3 regions of the Novosphingobium sp. NFX11 genome follow, and region 3 is predicted to be linked to each of the others. Evidence: riboswitches for the same ligand, from Rfam matches in the RefSeq annotation. Region 3 holds a riboswitch; each other region holds the start of a gene.
The links. A riboswitch is a leader RNA that binds a small molecule or an ion and turns the genes downstream of it on or off. The one in region 3 is predicted to bind cobalamin.
Positions count from the first base shown of each region.

Region 1: it holds a riboswitch for cobalamin, as region 3 does, so the genes downstream of both, KZO24_RS02275 (TonB-dependent receptor domain-containing protein) here and KZO24_RS20780 (cobalamin biosynthesis protein CobG) in region 3, are expected to answer to the same signal.
Region 2: it holds a riboswitch for cobalamin, as region 3 does, so the genes downstream of both, KZO24_RS16115 (TonB-dependent receptor plug domain-containing protein) here and KZO24_RS20780 (cobalamin biosynthesis protein CobG) in region 3, are expected to answer to the same signal.

Region 1 is NZ_CP080384.1:453,366-461,223, reverse strand. Features, by position in the region: gene KZO24_RS02290 (ABC transporter ATP-binding protein) at 1-275, opposite strand, end outside; gene KZO24_RS02285 (FecCD family ABC transporter permease) at 272-1,237, opposite strand; partial or broken gene KZO24_RS02280 (helical backbone metal receptor) at 1,512-2,045, opposite strand; gene KZO24_RS02275 (TonB-dependent receptor domain-containing protein) at 2,371-4,215, opposite strand; cobalamin riboswitch at 4,322-4,513, opposite strand; gene KZO24_RS02270 (cell wall hydrolase) at 4,801-5,979, shown strand; gene KZO24_RS02265 (hypothetical protein) at 6,130-6,474, shown strand; gene mdh (malate dehydrogenase) at 6,930-7,858, shown strand, end outside.
Region 2 is NZ_CP080384.1:3,129,316-3,137,173, reverse strand. Features, by position in the region: gene mdoH (glucans biosynthesis glucosyltransferase MdoH) at 1-1,436, shown strand, start outside; gene KZO24_RS16125 (hypothetical protein) at 1,415-1,954, opposite strand; partial or broken gene KZO24_RS16120 (nucleotide-binding protein) at 2,215-2,733, opposite strand; cobalamin riboswitch at 2,806-2,997, shown strand; gene KZO24_RS16115 (TonB-dependent receptor plug domain-containing protein) at 3,169-5,154, shown strand; gene KZO24_RS16110 (DUF1636 domain-containing protein) at 5,397-5,804, shown strand; gene cobT (nicotinate-nucleotide--dimethylbenzimidazole phosphoribosyltransferase) at 5,801-6,817, shown strand; gene KZO24_RS16100 (histidine phosphatase family protein) at 6,814-7,374, shown strand; gene cobS (adenosylcobinamide-GDP ribazoletransferase) at 7,520-7,858, shown strand, end outside.
Region 3 is NZ_CP080385.1:658,653-666,510, forward strand. Features, by position in the region: gene cbiE (precorrin-6y C5,15-methyltransferase (decarboxylating) subunit CbiE) at 1-360, opposite strand, end outside; gene KZO24_RS20760 (cobalt-precorrin-6A reductase) at 359-1,120, shown strand; gene cobJ (precorrin-3B C(17)-methyltransferase) at 1,084-1,848, opposite strand; gene cobI (precorrin-2 C(20)-methyltransferase) at 1,857-2,591, opposite strand; gene KZO24_RS20775 (precorrin-8X methylmutase) at 2,588-3,217, opposite strand; gene KZO24_RS20780 (cobalamin biosynthesis protein CobG) at 3,333-4,355, opposite strand; cobalamin riboswitch at 4,542-4,757, opposite strand; partial or broken gene KZO24_RS20785 (ABC-F family ATP-binding cassette domain-containing protein) at 4,972-6,575, shown strand; gene KZO24_RS20790 (AsmA family protein) at 6,837-7,858, shown strand, end outside.

The DNA.
Region 1 (7,858 bases), on a different replicon from region 3:
TCGACCGTGACGTCCCACGCCACTTCGGGGCTTTGCGGAAGATAGCCGATGCACTGCGCGCGTTCCCGCGGCGGCACCGCATGCATCACTCGTCCGCCCAGCGCGGCAACGCCGGTATCGGGCTCCACCAGTCCCGCCAGGCAGGACAGCAGCGTCGACTTGCCCGCGCCGTTCGGTCCGCAGATCGCAGTGACTTCCCCCGCATGGATGGTCATCGTCAGGTCGCGCAGCCGTCCCGCGATGCCGAGCCCCACCGTGTTCAGCGTCCCGGTCATGCCAGCCCCCGCCGCATGCGCAGCAGCAGCGCAAGGAAGAACGGCGCGCCGATCAGCGCGAGCGCAATCCCCAGCCGCAGCTCTCCGCCCGCAAGCGGGAGGACGCGGCAGCCGGCATCGGCAACGAGCAGCAGGAGTGCCCCCGCCAGCGCGCTCGGCACCAGCAGCGAGGACGGCCGCCGGTCGGTCAGCGGCCGAACGAGATGCGGGACCATCAGTCCGACGAAGCCGATCACACCCGCCACCGCAACCGCCGCGCCGACCGTCAGGCCCACGCCCGCGATCATCAGCGCCTGTTGTCGCCTCGGCTCGAAGCCCAGCGAACGCGCCGCCGCCTCGCCCAGTGTGAGCGCGTCGAGCCCCCGCCCGGCCACCAGCAGCACGCCGAGTCCCAGCAGCGTCAGCGGCCCGGCAATGACGACCTCGCGCCACGAACGGTCGGCCAGCGCGCCCATCAGCCAGGTCACGATCTCGCTCATCGCGAACGGCGTGGGCGAAAGGCTGATCGCAATGCTCGTCAGCGCCCCCGCCAGGCTGGAGATCATCAGCCCCGCCATCGTGAACAGTGCGACGCCCGCCTCACGCCCCGCGATCAACGCCAGCAGCGCCATCGCCCCGCCCGCGCCGACGAGAGCGAAGACCGGCAGCAGCCAGACCGACGCGGCATAGCCGGTCCAGAAGCTCAGCACCGCACCCAGCGCCGCGCCCGGCGCGATGCCGAACAGGCCCGGATCGGCGAGCGGATTGCGCAAGTAGCCCTGCATCGCCGCCCCCGCGCCGCCAAGTCCGGCGCCGACGATCAGCGCCAGCAACGCGCGCGGCAGGCGCAAGTACAGCAGGATAACCGAAGCATTGTGTGTGTCGGACGCAAAGGGATCGATCCACACTCGCCCCGCCAGCAGCGACAGCGGCACGGCGAGCGCGAGCAGGACGACGAGGATCGGAATCAGGCGGCGGTTCATGGATGAAGGTCTGCCGTTGTGCCGGGTGCTTCGACAAGCTCAGCATGAGCGGAGCTTGTGCGATTCCCCCATCCCCGCTCACCCTGAGCTTGTCGAAGGGCCTGGGGTTATCGAGAGATCGCCGCACTTGCGCGAACCGGGCCAGTGCCTTGGGTACGGTCGGCCCGCCGCACCAGATCAACGAACGGTCGAGCGGCGCGCGGATCATGCCCCGGACTTTGGCGAGAGCGGGATGGCGCAGCATCCGGTCCTCCTCGCCGGCGGGCGACCCCACGGTGAAGACCACGCGCGGCGGATCGGCCACCACGCGTTCCAGCGGCAGGTAATCGGCCTGAGCAAGCCCGCGCGCGGCAGCGGCATTGGCAAACCCGGCGCGGCGCATGAGATCGGCGATCAGCGTGTGGTCGCCTGCGACGATGCCCCCGGATTCCCACAGCAGCGCCTGCACCGGCCGCACGCCGGTCGGCGGCTTGGCACGGGCGACGGCAGCCTCCATCCGCCCGGCCAGTTCCTCCCCTTCCGAACGATTGCCCGCCAGCTTCGCCAGCCGCCGCACTTGCGCGAGCGCTTCGGGAAGGTCGGCGGGAAGCGGCTCGAGCACGACCTCCAGCCCCATGTCGCGCAGGGCCTGCGCGGTGGCCGGCGGCGTGTAGCTGCTCGCCACCACGACATCGGGTTCGAGCGCGACGACATCCTCCACCGCGTCCGACACTTCGGCGAACTGCGCGGCGCGGGCGAGATCCATCGAACTGGCCGAGGGATCGTGGCTGTAGTGGGAGATCGCCAACAGTTGCCCCGGCGACGTCACCTCCGCCAGCACCGCGTCGGTGCAGGGGTTGAGCGAAACGATGCGCGGCCGCACCGATCCCTCGACCGGCGGGTCCGACCAGGGTTGGCAGGCGGCGAGCGTCAGGAGCAGCGGGGTAACGGCAAGCCACCCGAAGCCCGCTTGCGCTCGTGCTCCTCGTCATTGCGAGCGCAGCGAAGCAATCCAGGGCCGCGCAAACTGCCCTGGATTGCTTCGCTGCGCTCGCAATGACGAGGGGTCAGGGAACCATTGCAAGGAGGGCGGTCCACGGCCAGCGGTCCCGAAACAAGTCCGGGACGACGCCTGCCGGGAACCGCCCTTTCGCTCACATCTTCACGCGGATGCCGGCATAGGCCGAGCGCCCCGGCGTGCCGTACGTGCGCACCACTTCGTAATGCTCGTCGAACAGGTTCTCGACGCGGCCATAGACCTCGACGTTGTGCGTCACCGCGAAGGCGCCGCGCAGGCCCACGACTACGTTGCCACCAACGTACTGCGTGTTCGCGGTATCGTCGTAGCGCCCGCCGCCGACGCGCAGGTCCGCGCCGAGCTTCAGACCGACCGCCCAGGCCTTGTCGATGCTGGCGTAGAGATTGCTCTTCGGACGACGCGCCAGCTGCGCGCCGGTGTCCTCGTTGACGGCGTCTAGGTAGGTATAGGCGAGGTTCACATCGAAGCCCTGCCAGTCGGTCACCTGCATCCCCAGTTCCACACCCTGCGCCCGCGAGCGGCCGACGTTGTAGTAGTTCCAGTTCGCGAGATCATAGTCGATCAGGTTCTTCGTCTTGCGATCGAAGTAGGTCAGCGTGAAGCGGCCGGTCCCTTCGGCGAAGGGCTGCTCCAGGCCCACATCCCAGCTTTTCGACGTCTCGGGATCGAGCGCGCGGAAGCCCGCGTTGGTGTAGAGCTGGTAGAGCGAGGGCGCCTTGAAACCCTCGCCGTAGCTGGCCCGCAGGACCGGGGCGCTGTCGCCGCCGCCGATCACCCAGGCGCCGTTGGCGGCGAAGGTCGTGCGGTCGCCGAAGTCCGAGTTGTCGTCGTAGCGCAGGCCGCCGTTCAGCGTCAGGCCGGCGAACGGACGCAGCGTCAGGTTGCCGAACAGGCTGTCGATGGTGGTCGAATCCTTCGAGCCATAGTTGTCGTCGAACTTCTGCTTCTCGGTCTCGCCGCCGACCAGCACGCTGGCCTGCTCGATGGGCGCGAAGCTGACCTGGCCCTCGAAGCGCTCGGTGCGGCCGTTGGTGGTGTAGGGGCCGAACACCGCGTCATCGGAGATGCGGCGCGTGTCGTTGATGCCATAGCCGACACGTGCGTTCAGCCTTCCGTCGAGGCCCGCATAGCGCAAGTTCGCATAGCCCAGCGTATCGCGCTTCATCCCGACGTTGAGGGCATCGGCGCCGGTGTTGTCGTAATCGTAGTTCGCCTTGGTGTAGAACCCGCCCGCATCGGCCGAGAGGCCCGGCGCGAACTCGATCGAGGCGCGGGCATTGGCGCTCTTGCTCTCGAAGCCGTCCTTCTCTGTGCCGCCGCGGCGCTCGTTGAAGGCAGAGAAACCGTCGCCCTTGAGCCAGTTGCCGCCCAGCGTCAGCCCGACCGGGCCGACGAGACCCGCCGCCGAGACACTCGCCTGCTTGCGGTCGCGCCAGCCATACTCGGCCTGGCCGCGCGCGGTCCACTGTTCGGTCGGGCGGGCGGTGATGAAGTTGATGACGCCGCCCACCGCGCGGCTGCCCCACAGCACTCCCGAGGAACCGCGCACGACCTCGACACGGTCGAACTGGCCGATCGGCAGCGCGCCGAAGTCGAAGCCGCCGCCGACGTCGCCGGGATCGTTGATGCGCACGCCGTCGATCAGCACCAGCGACTGCGCGTTCTCGGCACCGCGCACGAAAACGCTCGCGGGCTGGCCGAAACCGCCCGACTGCACGGTCGAGATGCCGGGGATGCGGGCAAGCACGTCAGTGGCGGTGGTCGCCTGCGTGCGCTCGATCTGGTCGCGGGTGACGACGCTGACGGACTGGCCGACCTGGCTAAGGGGCGTCGGGGTGCGCGTGGCCGTGACCGTGATGTCCGTGCGCGGATGCGTGTCGAGCAGCAGCGGCTCGTCATCCTGTGCCAGCGCAGGCGTACTCACCGCAAGCGCGGTGCCGAGCAGAAACAGATACTTCATATGTCCTCCGAACCTTTGAACGTGCTTGTGCCGTTCACGGCGGAGGCATGCGCGCCTTCCTCATGGCGCGTCACACTCGCTGCATCCGGAAGAACCCCGTCCGGCTGCGGAACGACCGTCTCGGGCAGGTCTCCTGGCTCCCGGATCGTCAGTCGCGCCATCCGCCTTCCCGGCCCTCATACGGGCCAGTGGCATGGTGGAGGCGGCCTCCCCGGTCACAGTTGCGGGGGCAGCGCCGGTATTCGCACCCGGCTTCCCTCTTAGGCCCTTGCGGGCAACCCATGACGTAACCGCGCGGATAGTGCGGCATACAGGGGTTGGCAAGCATTCGTCGTCCCGGACTCGATCCGGGACCGGTGGCTGTCTTTAGACGCGAGCCATGGGCAAGGCGCCACGCCGCAAGGACGGCCGTTCACGGCCAACGGTCCCGGATCAAGTCCGGGACGACGGGGTGCAGCCAAATCTTAAGCCCTTAAGCGTACAGAGCGTGGCTGTACCGCAACGGGACGGCCCGGAATGCCCGGATGCGCGCGCACCGGGCACAGGCTAGGCCGGTGCTGCCGAATTGCGGCCGAAAGGAACCGAGTGAGCCCTGCCCCTTCCATTCCCGGACCAGACGCCGCCCCGGCGCCGGTGATGGATTCGCAAGGCGCTCCGTTCGAACGCCCGCGCGATTTCGTCGGCCGCTACCCGCGCCGTGCCCGCTCTATCGGGCACCGCCCGGTCGTCCTGCGCCGCCGCTGGACTTTCGCCGTGACCGCACTCGCCGCCGTCGCCCTTCCCGCCTTCGCCGCGCCGGAAGGCTGGGACAGCTTCGCCATCGCCGACGCCGCCCCGCAAGGCGCCGAAGCACTGCCCATGCCGTTCGAGCAGGCGGGCGCTAGTTTCCCCGGCTCGGCCTTCTATTACCTCGAAGCCGAGAAGGCCCCGCTGCAGGTCGGCGAAGGCATCCGCTCCGACGCCGACGACAGTGTCTCCGGCCCGCTGGCTACCGCGCGGCCGATCTACATCGACAACTCCGGCGTCGACCGCACCCGCGCGCTGCAGTGCATGACCGCCGCGATCTACTACGAAGCCGCGAGCGAGCCCGACGCGGGCCAGCGCGCGGTGGCGCAAGTCGTGCTCAACCGCATGGCCCACCCGGCTTATCCCAAGACCGTCTGCGGCGTCGTCTACGAGGGGTCGGAACGTTCGACCGGCTGCCAGTTCTCGTTCACCTGCGACGGCTCGCTCGCCCGCCGCCCGCAGCGCATGTTCTGGGACCGCGCCGAAAACGTCGCGCGCCAGGCGCTGGCAGGCTACGTCTACACGCCGATCGGCCTCGCCACGCATTATCATACCGTCCAGGTGAACCCCTACTGGGCGCCGAGCCTGCAGTACCTTTCCACCATCGGCGCGCACCGCTTCTACGCGCTGCGCGGCGAGGCGGGCAGCGCGGCGACGTTCCGCTTCGCCTACCTCGGCGGCGAGCCGATGGCCGCTCCGCATCGCCATGACGACAGCGCCGATGCCGCCGCTGCAGCAGCGGCACTCGACCCGCTCGCCGTCCAGCGCGCATTCGGCACGGCCCAGCCCGTGAAGGCAGAGCCGGTCGCGCAGGCAACCAGCCCGACCATGCCCATCCAGCCCAGCCCCGCCTATTCCAGCGAAGTGCAGCAGCGCGGCGGGGATTCGCTCTATACCGCCCGGAATATGCCGGGTTCGCAGGGCATCAAGGCCGAGTACGCAAACTCCGGCCGCTGGATCACCCAGCCCGCAAATTGAAGATAATCGATTGCAACGGAGGCACCCGGGGAATGTCCCTAGGTGGTATCGTCAAGACTTGAGAAACCACGTCCCTGCATGATGGGTTCATCGCTGCCGGGGTAGAGGGTTGATCCGTCGACACCCACCAAGAAGAGAGACTATCCGCCCATGACCATCCGCTTCGCCGCCGCCATGAACGGGACGATGCCGGCCATTGCCGGAGTGCTCTGCACCGGCGCGCCGCTGGGCGCGGTCAACGACAACGGCCCCCTTCTCCCGCGCCCTAGCCTGCGCTCCATCGAGAGCAAGCCTGCCGCCGAGATCGACGCCGGCATTGCCGAAGCCCTCATGCATTTCGCACGCCACGGCCTCTCCGCCGCCGAACAGGCCCGCGTCGAGGCCGAGGCCGCCCATGAACGCGGCGACACCGCCGCACGCGCCCGCTGGCTGAGCATATGCCGCCACCTCGACCGCCGCATGGCCGCCGCTCTGGCCAAGCGCCTCGCGAGTTGAACGCCTAATCCTCCCTGTCGCGAAGCGATGGGGAGGTGGCAGTCGCGAAGCGACTGACGGAGGGGTGGGTTGCAATCCCCTCCACCACCGACTACGTCGGCGGTCCCCCTCCCCATCGCTTCGCGACAGGGAGGATGAGAGTTTCGACGAGTCGCACCCAAAGCGACTTGCGCTCGCCATATCCCCGTTCGATACCATCCCCAGCGCCGCTAAACCCTTTCGCAACATTGCCGACAGGTGAACAAACAGGCGATTTTCCGCCATTTCACCCCTTTATTGCAATTGCGAACTATTATCAGATAAAAGCTGATGCAAAGACCCCTTTGCCGGTTGCAATGGTCTTCCAAGGGGCGTAGGGCCGCCCTCGCAAACACCGGCACCTGCCATTTGCGGGATTAGCGCAGGCCGCCTTGAAGTCCGAGAAATCCCGCCCTCGGGAAGGACACGAACGGATCATGGCTCGTAAGAAGATTGCCCTTATCGGCGCCGGCAACATCGGCGGTACGCTGGCGCACCTCGCGGCGCAGAAGGAACTGGGCGACATCGTCCTGTTCGACGTCGCTGAAGGTCTCCCGCAGGGCAAGGCTCTCGATCTCTCGCAGTGTGGTCCGGTCGAAGGCTTCGACGCCAAGATCACTGGCACCAACGACTATGCCGACATTGCCGGCGCCGACGTCATCATCGTCACCGCCGGTGTCGCCCGCAAGCCCGGCATGAGCCGCGACGACCTGCTCGGCATCAACCTCAAGGTGATGAAGTCGGTCGGCGAAGGCATCGCCGCCAACGCACCCGACGCTTTCGTGATCTGCATCACCAACCCGCTCGATGCGATGGTCTGGGCGCTGCGCGAATTCTCGGGCCTGCCGCACAACAAGGTCGTCGGCATGGCCGGCGTTCTGGACTCGGCGCGCTTCTCGACCTTCCTCGCATGGGAATTCGGCGTCTCGATCCGCGACGTGAACACCTTCGTGCTCGGTGGCCACGGCGACACCATGGTCCCGGTCGTGCAGTACTCGACCGTCAACGGCATCCCGGTTCCGGACCTCATCAAGATGGGCCGCACCACCCAGGAGAAGATCGACGCGATCGTGCAGCGCACCCGTTCGGGCGGCGGCGAGATCGTCGGCCTGCTGAAGACCGGCTCGGCGTTCTACGCACCGGCCGCCTCGGGCATCGCCATGGCCGAAGCCTACCTAGGCGACCAGAAGCGCATCCTGCCCGTCGCCGCCTATGTCGATGGCCAGTACGGCGTTGACGGCCTCTACGTCGGCGTGCCCGCAGTCATCGGCGCGAACGGCGTCGAGGAAGTCGTCGAGATCGAACTGGACGAGGAAGCCAAGGGCAACCTCCAGGTCTCGGTCGACGCGGTCAAGGAACTGCTGGT
Region 2 (7,858 bases), on a different replicon from region 3:
TCTACAACGAGGGCGTCGAGGAAGTCTTCGCCCGCGTGCGTGCCATGGCCTACTCGATCGCCGAAGCCGGCGGCGCGCCGTGGATCGACTTCTTCGTCCTCAGCGATTCCAACCCCTTCCACGGCAAGCGCGAGGAAGCCGCCTGGCACGAACTGGCCGACCACGCGCCGATCAAGATCTATTACCGCCGCCGCGAGAAGAACATCGCCCGCAAGCCCGGCAACATCGCCGAATGGGTCAAGCGCTTCGGCGGCGCCTACGAGAACATGCTGGTGCTCGACGCCGATTCGATGATGAGCGGCGAGACGATCGTGGGCATGGCCTCGATCATGGAGGAGCGTCCCTCGATCGGCCTGCTCCAGACGGTGCCGATGATCACCAACGCGCGCACCCTGTTCCAACGCTGGATGCAGTTCGCGAGCGAGGCTTACGGCCCCATCGCAAGCGCCGGACTGCTGTGGTGGTCGGGCTCGGAAGCCAACTTCTGGGGCCATAACGCGATCGTGCGCACCCGCGCCTTCGCCGAAGCCTGCGGCCTTCCGGAGCTTCCCGGCAAGGCGCCGTTCGGCGGCCATATCCTCAGCCACGACATGCTTGAATCCGCCCTGCTGCGTCGGCGCGGCTGGGCGGTCCACATGGTCATGATCGGCGGTTCCTACGAGGAATTCCCGCCGACGATCATCGACATGGCGATCCGCGACCGCCGCTGGATGCAGGGCAACCTGCAGCACCTGCAGCTGCTCGGCGCCTCGGGCCTGCACTGGGCCAGCCGCCTGCACCTGCTGATCGGGGCTTCGGCCTACCTCACCTCGCCGGGCTGGCTGCTGCTGATCCTGACGATGATCGGCCAGGTCGCGACGCATGGCGATGGCGGCTTCGTCACCCTCGCCCCGCCAAGCGTGCTGGCATTGACAGTGATGCTGCTGTTCGGCCCGAAGATCATGGGGTTGATCTGGGTCCTGGCCGACGGCGAGCGGCGTCGCAGCTTCGGCGGCGGCTTCGCGGCCGTCCGCTCGGTCCTGCTGGAGACGGTACTGGCCATGCTGCTCGCACCAATCACCATGGTGACCCAGACCAAGGCACTGCTCGGCCTGCTGCTGGGCATCTCGGCGGGCTGGAACACCCAGACCCGCGATGCCCGCCGCATCACCGTGCGCGAGGTGCTGCCCGACTTGCGCGAGCACCTGCTGCTCGGCGCGGGCCTGACGGCGACCGCGTTCCTCGACATGACGACGGCGATCTGGCTCTCGCCGATCATCGTCGGCCTGTTCCTCTCGCCATGGCTCATCAGCCTGTCGTCTAGCGAGAACCTCGGCGACAAGGCGGACGCAGCCAAGGTTTTCCGCGTGCCCGAACCCGGCATCGTCGAGGCCAGCGAAGATCCGCGCAAGGAGGCCGCGATCCTCACCGAAGGTCAGTCGCTGGTCGAAGCCTGAACGAAAAACCGCGCCGCCGCTTCGGGAGCGGACGGGAAGTAGCCATGCATGTAGCTCGCCGTGAGCGAGCCGACGCGATAGAGCGCTTCCCCGTCCCGCCCGTCCGGCGTGCTGGCGCGAGCCTCCGGGACGAGCCCGGTTTCCAGCCGCGAATAATGAAACGTGTGCCCGCGCAAGGTCCCTCCCGGCAGCGCGATGTGCTGCATGCCGAGGGCGGCGAAACGCCGCTGCATCGCGGCGTGCCCCTCCAGCAATCCGAGCAGATCGGCCCGATACCCCTCTACGTCCGTCAGCGATGCACAGGCGTAGAGCATGCCCCCGCACTCGGCGAGAATCGGCCTGTCCGCCGCATGATGTGCCCGGATCGCTTCCAGCATCGGCGCATTGGCGGCAAGCGTCTGCAGATGCAGTTCCGGATAACCTCCGGGGAGCCAGATCGCCTCGCAATCGGGCAATCGCGCGTCATGAAGCGGTGAGAAGAAGGCGAGCTGCGCGCCTGCCCGTTCCAGCCATCGCAAGTTGGCGTGGTAGATGAAGGCGAAAGCCTCGTCCCGCGCGATGGCGATGCGCAGACCCCCAGATTGGGGCTTTCCTCCGGGACCTCGGGCGCCGGGAAGCTCACCGGCGGCGGCAGGTCCAGCACGGCATCAGGCAGCAGGCTCGCCGCCCGATCCAGTCGCGCGTCGAGATCCGCGACCTCGGCTGCCTGCACCAGCCCGAGGTGCCGCTCGGGCAGCGTCACTCCGGCCTCGCGCGGGAAAGTGCCGAGCCACTTCACCGACGGAGGCACGCCCTGCTCCAGCAATTCCGCGTGCCGCGCGCTGCCGACGCGGTTGGCGATCACCGCATGGACCTCCAGCCCCGGCCGATACGTCGCAAGACCGTGGACCACCGCCCCGAAAGTCTGCGCCATCGCCGATCCATCGACCACCGCAAGCACCGGAAGGCCGAAGCGCCCGGCGAGGTCGGCGGCGCTGGGATCGCCGTCGAACAGGCCCATCGCGCCTTCGACGAGGATCAGCTCGGCCTCGTGCGCCGCTTCGTGGAGAAGGGCGCGACACTGCGCTTCTCCGCACATGAAAAGGTCGAGTTGATGGACCGGCGCGCCACTCGCGACTTCGAGCACCATGGGGTCGAGGAAGTCCGGCCCAACCTTGAAAACGCGCACTTTTCTGCCCGCTTTGAGGTGCCTTCGGGCCAATGCCGCGGTCACCAGCGTCTTGCCCTGACCCGAGGACGGAGCGCTTATCAGGTAGGCCGGGCAGGCCGGGGCATCGTCTTGGCGCGGAGTGTCCATCGCCTCCGCACCTATGGTTTCCCGCAGGTTGGCGCAAGCATTGGCCTCTTGCGCGGCAGCCCGGCGCACGATACTTGCCGCGCCGCGACAGGTTCCCCGCGAGGGGATTGAAAGGGAACGCGGGTGAAATACCCGGGCTGCCCCTGCAACTGTAAGCGGAGAGCCGTTCGGCCACATGCCATTGGGGATGCAAGTCCCTGAGAAGGCGGCCGAAATGGGCGAAGACCCGTGAGCCAGGAGACCTGCCCGTCGCCGTCGTTCTTCGACCGGACAGGGTGTGCCGGACGAACGGGGAAGTCATTCCTCGCGCAACGACAGCCATCGTTCCGGCGGCCTGAGGGGGCTTGCGGGAGGTGTCGCGCTGTCTGTCCGCGCCCACTGCCCATGATCCTTCACCAGCCGGCGGAGCACCGCCGTTTGCATGAAGGAATACCAGTGAAACAGTACCTTGCCACGACCGCAGCCACCATCACGCTGCTCGTTTCGGCCTCTCCGGCGCTTGCGGACACAGCGGCACCCAACGATACCACAACGGCACCTGGCGACACCGAGAGTACACCAGGCGCGGCCGACAACATCCTCGTCAGCGCGCTTCGCACCCCCGTCGCGATCGAGCGCGTCTCCGCCACCGTGACCGTGCTGGGCGAGCCCGCGATCGTCGCCCTGCAGCCCATCGCCCTGACCGATGCCCTGCTGCGTACCCCCGGCGTCTCGATGTCGCGCAACGGCGGATACGGCACCACCACTTCTCTGCGCATCCGCGGCGCCGATGCGGGCGAGACCGTGATGGTGATCGACGGCATGCGCTTGTCCGATCCCTCGGCGACGGCGGGCGGCTACGGCTTCTCCAACCTGCTGCTCGACGACGTCGACCGCATCGAGATCCTGCGCGGGCCGCAGTCGATCCTGTGGGGCAGCGACGCGACCGGCGGTGTCGTCAACGTGCGCATCCGCCGCCCGACCGAGCCGCTCGAAGGCAGCTTCGCCGTTGAGGCGGGAACCCATGACACCGTCTCCGCCCGCGCGGGCGTGGGCGGCACCTCGGACCTCATCGACTGGCGCCTCTCCGCCTCGCGCTTCACCACCGACGGTATCTCCGCCCGCGCGAACGGGACCGAGGCCGACGGTTTCCAGCGCAGCGCCGCCAGCGGCACCGTCACGGTGCGCGTCGCCCCCGGCGTCAGCCTCGACCTGCGTGGCTACTGGGCCGACGGGAAGAACGATTTCGACGGCACTTCGGGCGACACCCTCGCTTATGGCACCACGAAGGAATGGTCGGGTTACGCCGGCCTCAACTTCGCGCTGCTGGACGGCAAGCTCGTCAACCGCGTCGCGGTGCTGCAGAACGTCACCGACCGGGAGAACTTCGACCCCACCCGCTCGATCCGCGCGATCACCTTCGACGCGCACGGCCGCCTGCGCCGCTACGAGTACCAGGGCACCTACACCTTCAGCGACGCGATCCAGGCCGTGTTCGGCGCCGAGCGCGAGGAGCAGCGGATGACCACCGCCTCGCCGACGAACTCCGCCACGCCCTATACGCTGACGCCCTACGCGGTGGACATGGACAGCCTCTACGCCGAACTGCGCGTGAGCCCGGTCAAGGGCCTCACCCTCGACGGCGGCGCGCGCTACGATCACCAGTCGCGCTTCGGCGGGCAGACCGTGTGGAGCGCGGGCGCGGCCTATACCCCCAACGAAGGCGCCACGGTGCTGCGCGCCAGCTATGACGAGGGTTTCAAGGCCCCCTCGCTCTACCAGATGTACAGCGCCTACGGCACCGCCGACCTCGCCCCGCAGAAGGCCAAGGGCTGGGAAGTGGGTGCCGAGCAGAACTTCGGCGAGGCGCTGCGCCTCACCGCCACGTGGTTCCAGCGCGACACCGACAACCTGATCGACTTCGCCTACTGCCCGACGGCTAGCGATTCAGGCGGCACGCTCCCCACCGCCTGCTACATCCCCGGCACCACGACCACGCGCTTCGGCTACTACGCCAACGTCAAGACGGCCAAGGCCAGCGGCCTGGAACTCGCCGCGTCTGCGAAGCTGGGCGTGCTGTTTGCCGAGGGCAACTACAGCTGGACCCGCGCCGAGGACCGCACCGAAGGCGCCTCGACTTATGGCCGCCAGCTGCAGCGCGTACCGCGCCACATGGCCAATGCCGAAGCGGGCATCGACCTGCCGCAAGGGCTTCGCGCCAGCGTCGCGGCGCGCTACTCGGGCGAGACCTTCAACGCCGCCACCGGCACCGCGAAGCTGGACGACTACTGGCTGATCGACTTTCGCGCGCAAGTGCGGATCAAGGAGAACCTGATGCTGCAAGGCCGCGTCGAGAACCTGACCGACAAGGACTACCAGACGGCGGCGGGTTACTCCGCGCTGGGACGGACGGTCTACGTCGGCGTGCGCAGCCGGTTCTGATGACAAGGAAGGCCCACCCCCGCCCCCTCCAGCAAGCGGGAGGAGACTTGCCCAAGACTTGGGAGCCCGCTGCCTGAAGCGGAACCGTCCTTGATAGTACCGTCGTCATTCCCGCGAAGGCGGGAACCCATCTCCCGACTTCGCCTGTTGCACCCGCATCAGTTGGGTCCCCGCCTTCGCGGGGATGACAAACTAGCTTTCAACCGCAGCAGGGCGGGCCTGCCCTCAAGAGAAACACCCCCATGCTGACCCCCGTACCTCCCGGCCCTTCGGTGGTCGTCTGCAACACCTGCCGCCACACCGCCGACGCCCGCGAGGACGAGACCGGCCAGCGGGGCGGCGCCCTGCTCGAAGCGGCGATGCGCAGCGTTCAGGCCACCGACCCGGACCTGCAGGGCGTCCAGATCCAGGCCATGCCCTGCCTCTTCGCCTGCAGCCGCCACTGCACCGTCCACGTCCGCGCACCGGGCAAGGTCGGCTACGTGCTGGGCGACTTCATGCCGGACGAAGACGCCGCCCGCGCCATCCTCGAATATGCGGCGCGCCATGCCGAAAGCGAGCACGGCCGCGTGCCCTTCAAGGAATGGCCGCAAGGCGTGAAGGGCCACTTCATCACCCGCACGCCCCCGGAAGGCTACGTCTGCACATGACCCGTTTCGCCGATCCCGCCTCCTTCGCCGCTGCCCTTGCCGCGCTGCCCGAACCCGACGAGGCCAGCCGCGCCGCCGCGCTGAACCGTCAGGCCCGCCTCACCAAGCCCACCGGCGCGCTCGGCCGACTGGAGGACATCGCGGTGTTCATGGCCGGCTGGCAAGGCTGCGAGCGGCCCGAGGCGGACCCGGTGCAGGCCGTCGTCTTCGCGGGCAATCACGGCGTCACCGCGCAGGGCGTCAGCGCCTATCCGCCGGAGGTCACCGTGCAGATGGTCGCCAACTTCGAGGCGGGCGGCGCGGCGATCAACGCGCTGACGGAGGCCTGCGGCGCGCGGCTTTCGGTGGTGGCGCTCGATCTCGACCGGCCGACCGGCGACATCACCCGCGAGGCGGCCATGAGCGCGGAGGAATGCCTCGACGCCCTGAACCGGGGCGCCGCCGCGCTGGGCGCCGATACCCGGCTGCTGCTGGTGGGCGAGATGGGCATCGGCAACACCACGCCCGCCGCCGCGCTCTGCGCCGCCGTACTGGGCGGCTCCGCGCAGGACTGGATCGGACGCGGCACCGGGATCGACGACCTCGGCCTGTCGCGCAAGGCGGTGGCGGTGGAGGCGGCCGTGGCGCTGCATTCCGGCGCCGCCATCGACGCCTTCGAGACGTTGCGCCTTCTCGGCGGGCGCGAGATCGCCGCGATGGCGGGCGCGATCCTCGCCGCGCGGCTGGCGCGAGTGCCGGTGCTGCTGGACGGGTTCATCGCCTCGGCCGCGATCCTGCCGCTGCTGCGGGACAACCCGCGTTTCACCGATCATTGCATCGCCGCACACTGCTCGGCCGAGGCGGGGCATGTGCGGCTGCTGGACAAGCTGGGGCTGGAGCCACTGCTTCACCTCGGCCTGCGGCTGGGCGAAGGCACCGGCGCTGCGCTGGCGGTGCCGATCGTGCGCGGGGCTCTGGCGACGCACAACCGGATGGCGACGTTCGACGAAGCGGCGGTGACCGATAAGGCATGAGCGGCATCGCGCTCCACCTGATGCGCCACGGCGCTCCGGCAAGGCCGGGCCTCCTGCTGGGCCACCGGGACGAGCCCGCGTTGCCGTCCGAGATCGCCCGCTGTGTCGCGCGCGCCGAGGGACTGGCGTTCGACCGCGTGGTGTCCTCGGACCTCAGCCGCACCCACGATCCCGCCGCACGCATCGCCGCCGCGCGCGGGCTGGAGCACCGCGTCGATCCCGACTGGCGCGAGCTGGATTTCGGCGACTGGACCGGCCTTGCCGCCGCGGAGGTCGACCCTGCCGCCTATGCCCGCTTCTGGCAGGACCCCGACGCCCACGCCCCGCCGGGCGGCGAGCGCTGGTCGGCCCTGCGCGCGCGGGTGGAGCGGGCGCTGGCGGGGATCACGGTGCCGAGCCTCGTGCTGACTCACGGCGGCGCGATGCGCGCGGCGCTGGCGGTACTGTTCCACATGGAGCAGCCGCAAGTCTGGGCCTTCGACCTGCCTTATGCGAGCGTGCTGAGCCTGCGCCTCTGGCCTGGCGAAGGCGCGCAGATCGTGGGGTTGAGTACATGACCCTCCCCTCCGCGCGCATGCCCCGCCCCGCCCGGCCTCCCCACCCCTCGTCATTGCGAGCGCAGCGAAGCAATCCAGGGCGGCGCAGCACTGCCCTGGATTGCTTCGCTGCGCTCGCAATGACGGTGAGGCCGGGGAAATCCTCATGAAGCACCTCGTCCTCGCCCTTCAGTTCCTCACCCGCCTGCCGCTCCCCGCCGTTCAGGCCGACGCGCAGGATTTCGCGAAGGCCATGCGCTGGTTCCCGGTCGCCGGGCTGCCGGTGGGCGCGGCGGCAGCGCTCCCATGGTGGCTGCTCCAGCCGCGCGATCCGTGGCTGGGCGCTCTGGCCGCGCTTGCCGCGTGGGTGGCGATCACCGGCGCACTGCATCTCGACGGCCTCGGCGACGTGGCGGACGGTGCGGGAGCCGCCCACGGCGACCGCGCGCGCCTCTCCGCCGTCATGGCCGACCCGCACGTAGGCAGCTTCGCCGTCGTCGCGATC
Region 3 (7,858 bases):
CCAGCCCAGCCGCGCCGCCGCCAGCCCGAACGTGGAAGGCGCCGGGTGCGCGATCCATTCGCCCGGAGCAAGATCGCGAGTCACACTGCTCCCCGCGCCGAACCAGAACGGATCGCCGGAGACCAGCACTACCACCTTGCGCCCGCGCTCCGCCAGCAGCAGCGGGATGCCGTCGGCGAAGGGAACTGGCCATTCGCGGCTCGGCGCACTAAGCCCCGGCAGCAGCGCGAGGTGGCGGGCGGCGCCCATCACCAGTTGCGCCTGTTCCAGTGCCGCGCGGTTTGCCGCGCTCAGTCCGTCCGCCGCATCCTCGCCGATGCCCACGATCGTCAACCAGGGGGAAGCGATGCTGTCAGCCATGCCGAACATCCTGCTGCTGGGCGGAACCACCGAAGCGAGCGCGCTTGCCCGCCTGCTGGCGGCGTCCGGCATGACCGCAATGCTCAGCTATGCCGGACGCACCGAAAACCCGCGCCCGCAGCCGATCCCCACGCGCATCGGCGGCTTCGGCGGCGTGTCCGGGCTCGCCGCCTACTTGCGCGCAAACTGCGTTACTCATCTGGTGGACGCCACCCATCCCTTCGCCGCAACGATGAGCGCGAACGCGGTGGAAGCGGCCCGCATCGCAGGCGTAACTCTCTTCGCGCTCACCCGTCCGGCATGGGAACCGGTAGCCGGAGACGACTGGCGCCCTGCTCCCGACATCGCCGCTGCCGTCGATGCCCTTGGCGGCCCGCCGCGCCGGATCATGCTTGCACTGGGCCGCATGCATGTGGAGGCTTTCGCCGCCCGCCCGCAGCATCACTACCTGCTGCGCTTCGTCGATGCGCCGGACCAGCCGTCCGCCTTGCCCCATCACACGCTGGTCATCGATCGCGGCCCCTTCAGCGTCGAAGACGACACCCGGCTGCTGCGCGACCATGCGATCGACCTCGTGGTCTGCAAGAACGCGGGCGGCAGCGGCGCCAAGGCGAAACTTGTCGCCGCGCGCGATCTCGGCCTGCCGGTGCTGATGATCGAGCGCCCGGCGCTCCCGACCCGCACCGAGTTCCATCGGCCCGAGGACGTACTCGACTGGATCGCTCACGCCGCATCCCCGGAAACCGAGCGCGGGGTGTAAAGGGTCGGTCCTCCCGGCCGCTCGATCACCCGCGTCCGGCTCGATCCGACGATCACCACGGTGCGCATGTCAGCCATTTCCGCACTCGCCTGTCCGAGCGGCACGATCCTCAGGCTTTCCTCCGGGGTCGATACCGCGCGGGCGAACAGGACCAGCCGCTCGTCGCCGCAGGCATCGCGCAGCACTTCCAGCACTCTGGCGAACCCTTCGGGCCGCGCCCTGGATCGCGGGTTGTAGAACGCCATGGCGAAGTCCGCCTCCGCCGCCAGCTGCAGGCGCTTCTCGATGACGTTCCACGGCTTAAGGTTGTCGGACAGGTTGATCGCGCAGAAATCATGCCCGAGCGGCGCGCCTGCCCGTGCCGCGGCGGCGAGCATGGCGGTAATCCCCGGCAGCACGCGTATGTCGAGACCGCGCCATGAAACCGGCCCTGCCTCCAGCGTCTCGAACAGCGCGGAGGCCATCGCGAAGACTCCGGGATCGCCCGATGACACGACGACCACCCTGCGCCCCTGCGCCGCAAGGTCGAGCGCCAAGGCCGCCCGGTCCAGTTCCACGCGGTTGTCGGAAGGATGCAGCGTCAGCCCCGGCCGAGGCGCCACGCGCGCAACATAGGGAATGTAGCCGACCACGTCGGTCGCCTCGGCCAGCGCAGCGGTGACTTCGGGCGTGACGAGTGCCTCGCTGCCCGGCCCCAGCCCGGCAACCGCAACCCATCCTGTGGTCATGGCCCCGCTCACGGTCGACGCCCCTGTCCGTGAATGAGCAGGATCGAGAAGTAGGGCGCGACCTGCTCGGCATCGACCAGCCGGGTCACCTTCTGGCCCGGCATGGCGGCGTGCTCGACCAGCCATGCGGCATCCTCGCGCCCGGCTGCGGCCACGGCGCGGCGCAGCTTGGGCAGGTTGCGGCCGATCTTCATGACCACCAGCGCGTCGGTATCGCGGATGCGCCGCGCCAGCTCCGCTTCGGGCAGAGTGGCCATCGCCACCGTCAGCACGTCATCCCCCCACGTGATCGGCAGGCCGGTGGCGTTCCATGCACCCGCCATGCCGGTGATGCCGGGCACGACCTCCACAGGCGCTTGGCCCGCAAGGCGGCTGTGGAGGTGCATGAACGACCCGTAGAAGAACGGATCACCCTCGCACAGCACCACCACATCCTCGCCGGTGCGGGTGGCGTCCAGCAGCCGCTCGGTGCATCCGGCGTAGAACTCGGAGAGGCAGGCGTTGTAGCCCGGATCGGACAGCGGGATTTCGGTGGTCACCGGATATTCCATCGCGATCTCGACCGCATCGGCGCGCAGCAGGTCCTGCGCGATGCGCCGGGCGTGGCCGGCGCGGCCCTTCTTGCGGAAATAGGCGATCTGCCGCGTGCCGCGCACCAGCCGGTCCGCACGCACGCTCATGAGGTCGGCTGCGCCGGGGCCAAGGCCGACGCCATGGATCGTGCCATGATCCGGCGCGCTCATTCGGCGCGGCTCGCAAGGGCGTTGATGGCCGCCACCGTGATGGCACTGCCGCCGAGGCGCCCCTCGACGATGCAGCAGGGGACCGGCGCCGCCTCCCACAGCGCGTCCTTGGACTCGGCCGCTCCCACAAAGCCCACCGGACAGCCGATGATCGCCGCCGGGCGCGGGCAGGCCGGGTCCTGCAGCATGTCGAGGAGGTGGAACAGCGCCGTGGGGGCGTTGCCGATCGCCACCACCGCACCTGCCAGATGCGGCCGCCACAGCTCCAGCGCGGCGGCGGAGCGGGTATTGCCCATGGTACGGGCGAGGTCCGGTACCTGGCTGTCGTTGAGGGTGCAGATCACCCGGTTGTCTGCGGGCAGGCGCGCGCGGGTCACGCCCTCGGACACCATGCGCGCATCGCACAGGATCGGCGCACCGGCGACCAGCGCATCGCGCGCTGCCGCCGCGAAACCGTGCGAGAAGCGGATATGCGCTTCGAGGCCCACCATGCCCGCCGCATGGATCATGCGCACCGCGACCGGCTCCTCCTCGGCCCCGAAGCGCACGAGATCGGCCTCGGCGCGGATGATAGCGAAGGACTGGCGATAGATCGCGGCGCCGTCCTTCTCGTAGGCATGCGGCATCAGGAAGCTCCAAGGCGGGCGAGAATGTCGGCGCTGTCCAGCCCTCGGCACAGCGGCTGCGCATCGGCGCGGGCCCCGAAGACAAGGTCGTAGCGTCCGCCGCGGCCGGTCACGGTCACGTCGGCGGGCAGCGAAGAGGCGCAGCCCTTGGCGCACCCGGACACATGCAGACGGCCCGGCACGAGGGGGCAAGCCGCCGGGCCAGATCGCGGGTTTCCACGCTGGCCTGCGGGCAAGCGGGGGCACCGGGGCAGGCATCCACCCGCAGCAGCGGATCGGCGGGATCGGTCACGAGACCGGGAACATCGGTCGAGCAGCCCCCTTCGACGAGCAGCACGCGCCAGGGCGTCAGGCGCACTCCGGTGACGCCGGGGCTTCGCATCAGGTCCAGCAATGTCTTCGCCTCGATGCGCCCGAACGGCAAACCACAGGCGATCCCGTCCCGCCACCGGCCGGGCGCGATGGGCGGCTGAGGCGGGGCGGGCCGGGCACCATCGCGGGCCCAGGCGGGCAGCGGAGCGTGGTGCCGGGCCATCCGCCGCGCCTTCGCGCCGCCGCTTTCGACGAACCACCGCGCGAGCGCCAGCAAGGCATCGACCTCGCCGCCGACCGTCAGCTTCACGCCCTCGGCCCGCCCGTCGGCGCGCAGCATCAGCGGGCCATCGAGCGTGCGTTCGATCCGGAAATCTCCCGGTTCGCGCGCCAGTACCGGCACCTCGCCCGCATCGATGACAAAGCCGACCTTGCCCGGCAGCTGCGGAAATCCCGCCAACCGGTCGCGCAGCTCGTCGGCGATGCGCGCGGTGTCGTCGCCCGCACGCCAGTCCGGTGCAGCGAGGATGTTGCGGTGGCTCTCCCGCTCGCCGTCACCATCGACGAGACCGAGCGCGCACAGATGCTCCAGCAGGACCGGCCAGTGCGGCTCGCCCACCCCGCGAATCTGGAAGTTGGCACGCCGCGTCAGGTCGATCAGGCCATTGCCATAGGCCAGCGCGGCCTCGCCCAAGGCAACCGCCTGGGCGGAGCTCATCCGGCCGAGGTGCGGCTTGACCCGCACCAGCAGTCCATCTCCGGCCATCATCGGACGCCAGGCGTCGGGGCACCAGCCCCGTATCACGCCCTCTTCCTGCAGGCTCACAGCCATCCCACCCCGCGCGCCGGGCCGAACCTGAGGATGGGGCTTACCGGCCACGGCCGACCGACGCGGGCCGACGGGCGGGCGCAACAGGCGCCCGGCGACACGCGCGCGTGCAGCCCCAGCCGCACCGCTTCGTCGCCCAGACGGAAGAACAACCGTGCCGTGACCATCCCCTGGACCAAGGCAAGAGCGACCAGTGCGCCGGCAGGTCTCCTGGCTCGCGGGTCACAGCTTGATGCACGCCTTCCCGGACCTTTAAGGCCCAGTGGCTGCCCCTCGAAAGGGCGAGTGCATCGCGCTACCCGCTTACAGTTGCAGGGACAGCCGCGGATTTGGGAGCAAGCCCCCGCACCGCATTCCCGATTAAGCCCCGTCAGGGGCACCGGCGCGATCATGTTCGAAGAACGGAGTTTCCCCACCCTTCGAGCGCTGCGCCTTACAGCGACTTTGCAGGAGGGTAAACTCCTGTTCGCCAGGATTGATCGTCATCGAATCAGTCGATTGCGATCGGTGCCCGCAGCGACTATATCCACTGCACCCCTGACGGAGTGTGTAATCATGAACTTGTCCCTGACCGCATCGCCTACCCGCCTTGCCGCCAAGGAAACCTGTGTTCATGCCTGCCTCCATTTCCATTTCCAAACTCACCTGGCCCGCGCCTGACGGCCGCCGCGTTCTTGATGACCTGACCCTCGATTTCAGCAAGGAACGCGCCGGCCTTGTCGGACGCAACGGCATTGGCAAATCGACGCTGCTGAGCCTCATCTGCGGCGACCTGTCGCCGTCCAGAGGAACCGTTCGCGTTCAGGGCACAGTGGGATTGCTACGGCAGGCTGTACAGGCATCGGCCGACGGCACCGTGGCGCATCTGCTCGGAATCGCCGATGCACTCGCGGTTCTTCGCGGCGCCGAAGCCGGCACCGCGACGTTGGACGAACTGGTCGAGGCCGACTGGACCGTGGAAACCCGCGCAGCCGACGCACTGGCCTGCCTAGGGCTGCCGATACCGCTCGATACGCCGCTCGGCTGCCTGTCGGGCGGACAGAGGACACGCGCGGCGCTGGCGGGATTGCATTTCACCCAGCCGGATTTTCTGCTGCTTGATGAGCCGACGAACAACCTTGACGCAGAGGGCAGAGCGGCCGTCATCGATATGCTGGCGCACTGGCGTGCAGGCGCCATCGTCGTGAGCCATGACCGCGAATTGCTCGACGCCATGGACTCGATCATCGAACTTACCTCGCTGGGGGCCGCGCGTTATGGTGGCAACTGGAGTGATTACTGCGCACGCAAGGCCGTTGAACTCGCTGCCGCCGAGCATGATCTCGCATCGGCCGAGCACCATCGGGCGCAAGTGACCCGCAAGACGCAAATAACCGCAGAGCGTCAGCAGCGGCGCGATGCAGCGGGAAATCGCCAGGCCGGTCGTGGCGGCATGCCGCGTATCCTGCTCGGGGCCCGCCGCGAGCAGGCGGAAAACAGCGGCGGAGAAAACAGACGCTTCGCCGAACGGCAGCGCAGCGAGGCGGAACTCGCTGTGAAACGGGCAAGGGCGCGGATCGAAATATTCCAGCCCATCTCGGTTCAGATCGCGACGACAGGCCTTAACCCGTCTCGCGATGTTCTTACGCTCGAGCATGTCTCCGCAGGATACGAGGATGGGGCATCGATATTACGCGACATGTCACTGCGCATCGTCGGACCCGAACGGGTTGCGATAACCGGAGCGAATGGCAGCGGCAAATCGACTTTGCTGCGGGTCATCATCGGCGAACTTACCCCGTCGTCAGGCCGAGCGGAATGCCACGTTCCCCGTAGGCTACTCGATCAGCAGGCCACCATCCTGCACAAGGAACAGACCATCGCTGAGAACTTCTCGCGACTAAACGAGGGGTGGACAATAATGCATGTCGCGCGGCGCTGGCTCGTTTCGGCTTCAGGGCAGCAGCAGCCGACAAGGCCGTCCACGCCCTGAGCGGAGGGCAGATCCTGCGCGCCGGCCTTGCCTGCATCTTGGGCAACCCTGCTCCGCCGCCGCTCCTTATCCTCGACGAGCCGACGAACCATCTCGACCTCGAATCGATCGCTGCGATCGAAGCCGGATTGATGGCCTACGATGGCGCGTTAATCGTGGTCAGTCACGATCGACGATTTTTGGATCGAATTCGCATTACGCGGACGGTCGAACTGGAAACTGGCGGCTGGATTCGCTCGACATGAGCATTGACCGAGAGGCCGCAGACTGAACCGAGCAATGCCGTGCGCCCGATCTTGGTCGCCAAAACAAGGCCTAGCCCCGGAACATTACGCAGCTATCGCTATTCACCATGCGCGGTCGGCGGCTGGGTCATTGCGCCGGGCGGGCATCACTTCATGGAAACGCCGATCGGAGACCAGGTAATCGCCTAAGCCCTGCCGTGAAGCCGTCCCGGCGACGGTAACACCTGAAACCAAAACCCACGCTCAAGCGATGTGGACCTTATGGAACCGCCAGCCGCATCTCAACCGCCTGCGACGATATCTTTCGCCAGACGACGGCGGCGCTGGAGCATCGCGCGGAATGTCCTGCTTGCCATTCTCACCGCGATCTTCGCTGTCTGGTTGCTTCTGTTCATAACCAAGGGCCGGTTCCTCAGACACCCTTTCGAAAGCATCGCCAGTTCGCTAAGCGATCGCACGGTCAAGGTCGGCGGCAACTTCCAGCTCTATTTCGCCCCGCTGCGGATCAAGTTCGTGGCCGAGGAGTTGGCCGTATCCAACCCGCAATGGGCAAAGGAAAACACCCTTTTCGCCGCCCGGCGCATCGAAGCCAGGATCGCCCCGCTTTCGCTGCTTTTGGGGCATCGCCATGTCTATGCACTCGATCTCGATCGGGGCGTCATCAATCTGGAATGGGATGCCGGCCACAGGCGCAATACCTGGACTTTCGCAACGAGCGGGGAAGGCAAGCCTTTCGAAATGCCACGCATCGACAGGGCCAACATTACCGGCACGCAGATCCATTACATCGACCCGCAGATGCCGCTCCTCGCCAACCTCACCATTGATCCGATCGCGGCTACGGATACGCGGATCGGCAAGGCAGTGGGGCTGAAAGGCAGCGGCACTTTTCGCACTACGCCATTTCGCCTGACGGCTGAACTGCTGTCCCCCGATGCCAGTCTTTCCGGAGCAGAGAACCGACTACAGGCGCGCGCATGGGCGGCCAATAGCGTCATCGACGTTTCCGGCACCCTGCCCGCCCTCACAGAGTTCGAGGACGTTCCCTTGAAAGTCGCGGCCAAAGGGCGGGACTTGTCCGACCTAATGGCGGTGATTGATGTCGTCATTCCGCAGACACGCCGCTATGCGCTCGAGGCGCAGCTTGTGAAGGACGCGCAGACCTATCGTTTCACAGGGATGACGGGAACTTTTGGCCAATCCGACCTGTCGGGCCGCTTCACCGTGACCAATGCGCAGCGACTGAGGCTGGACGCCGCGCTGGAAACCCGGCGCCTCGACAT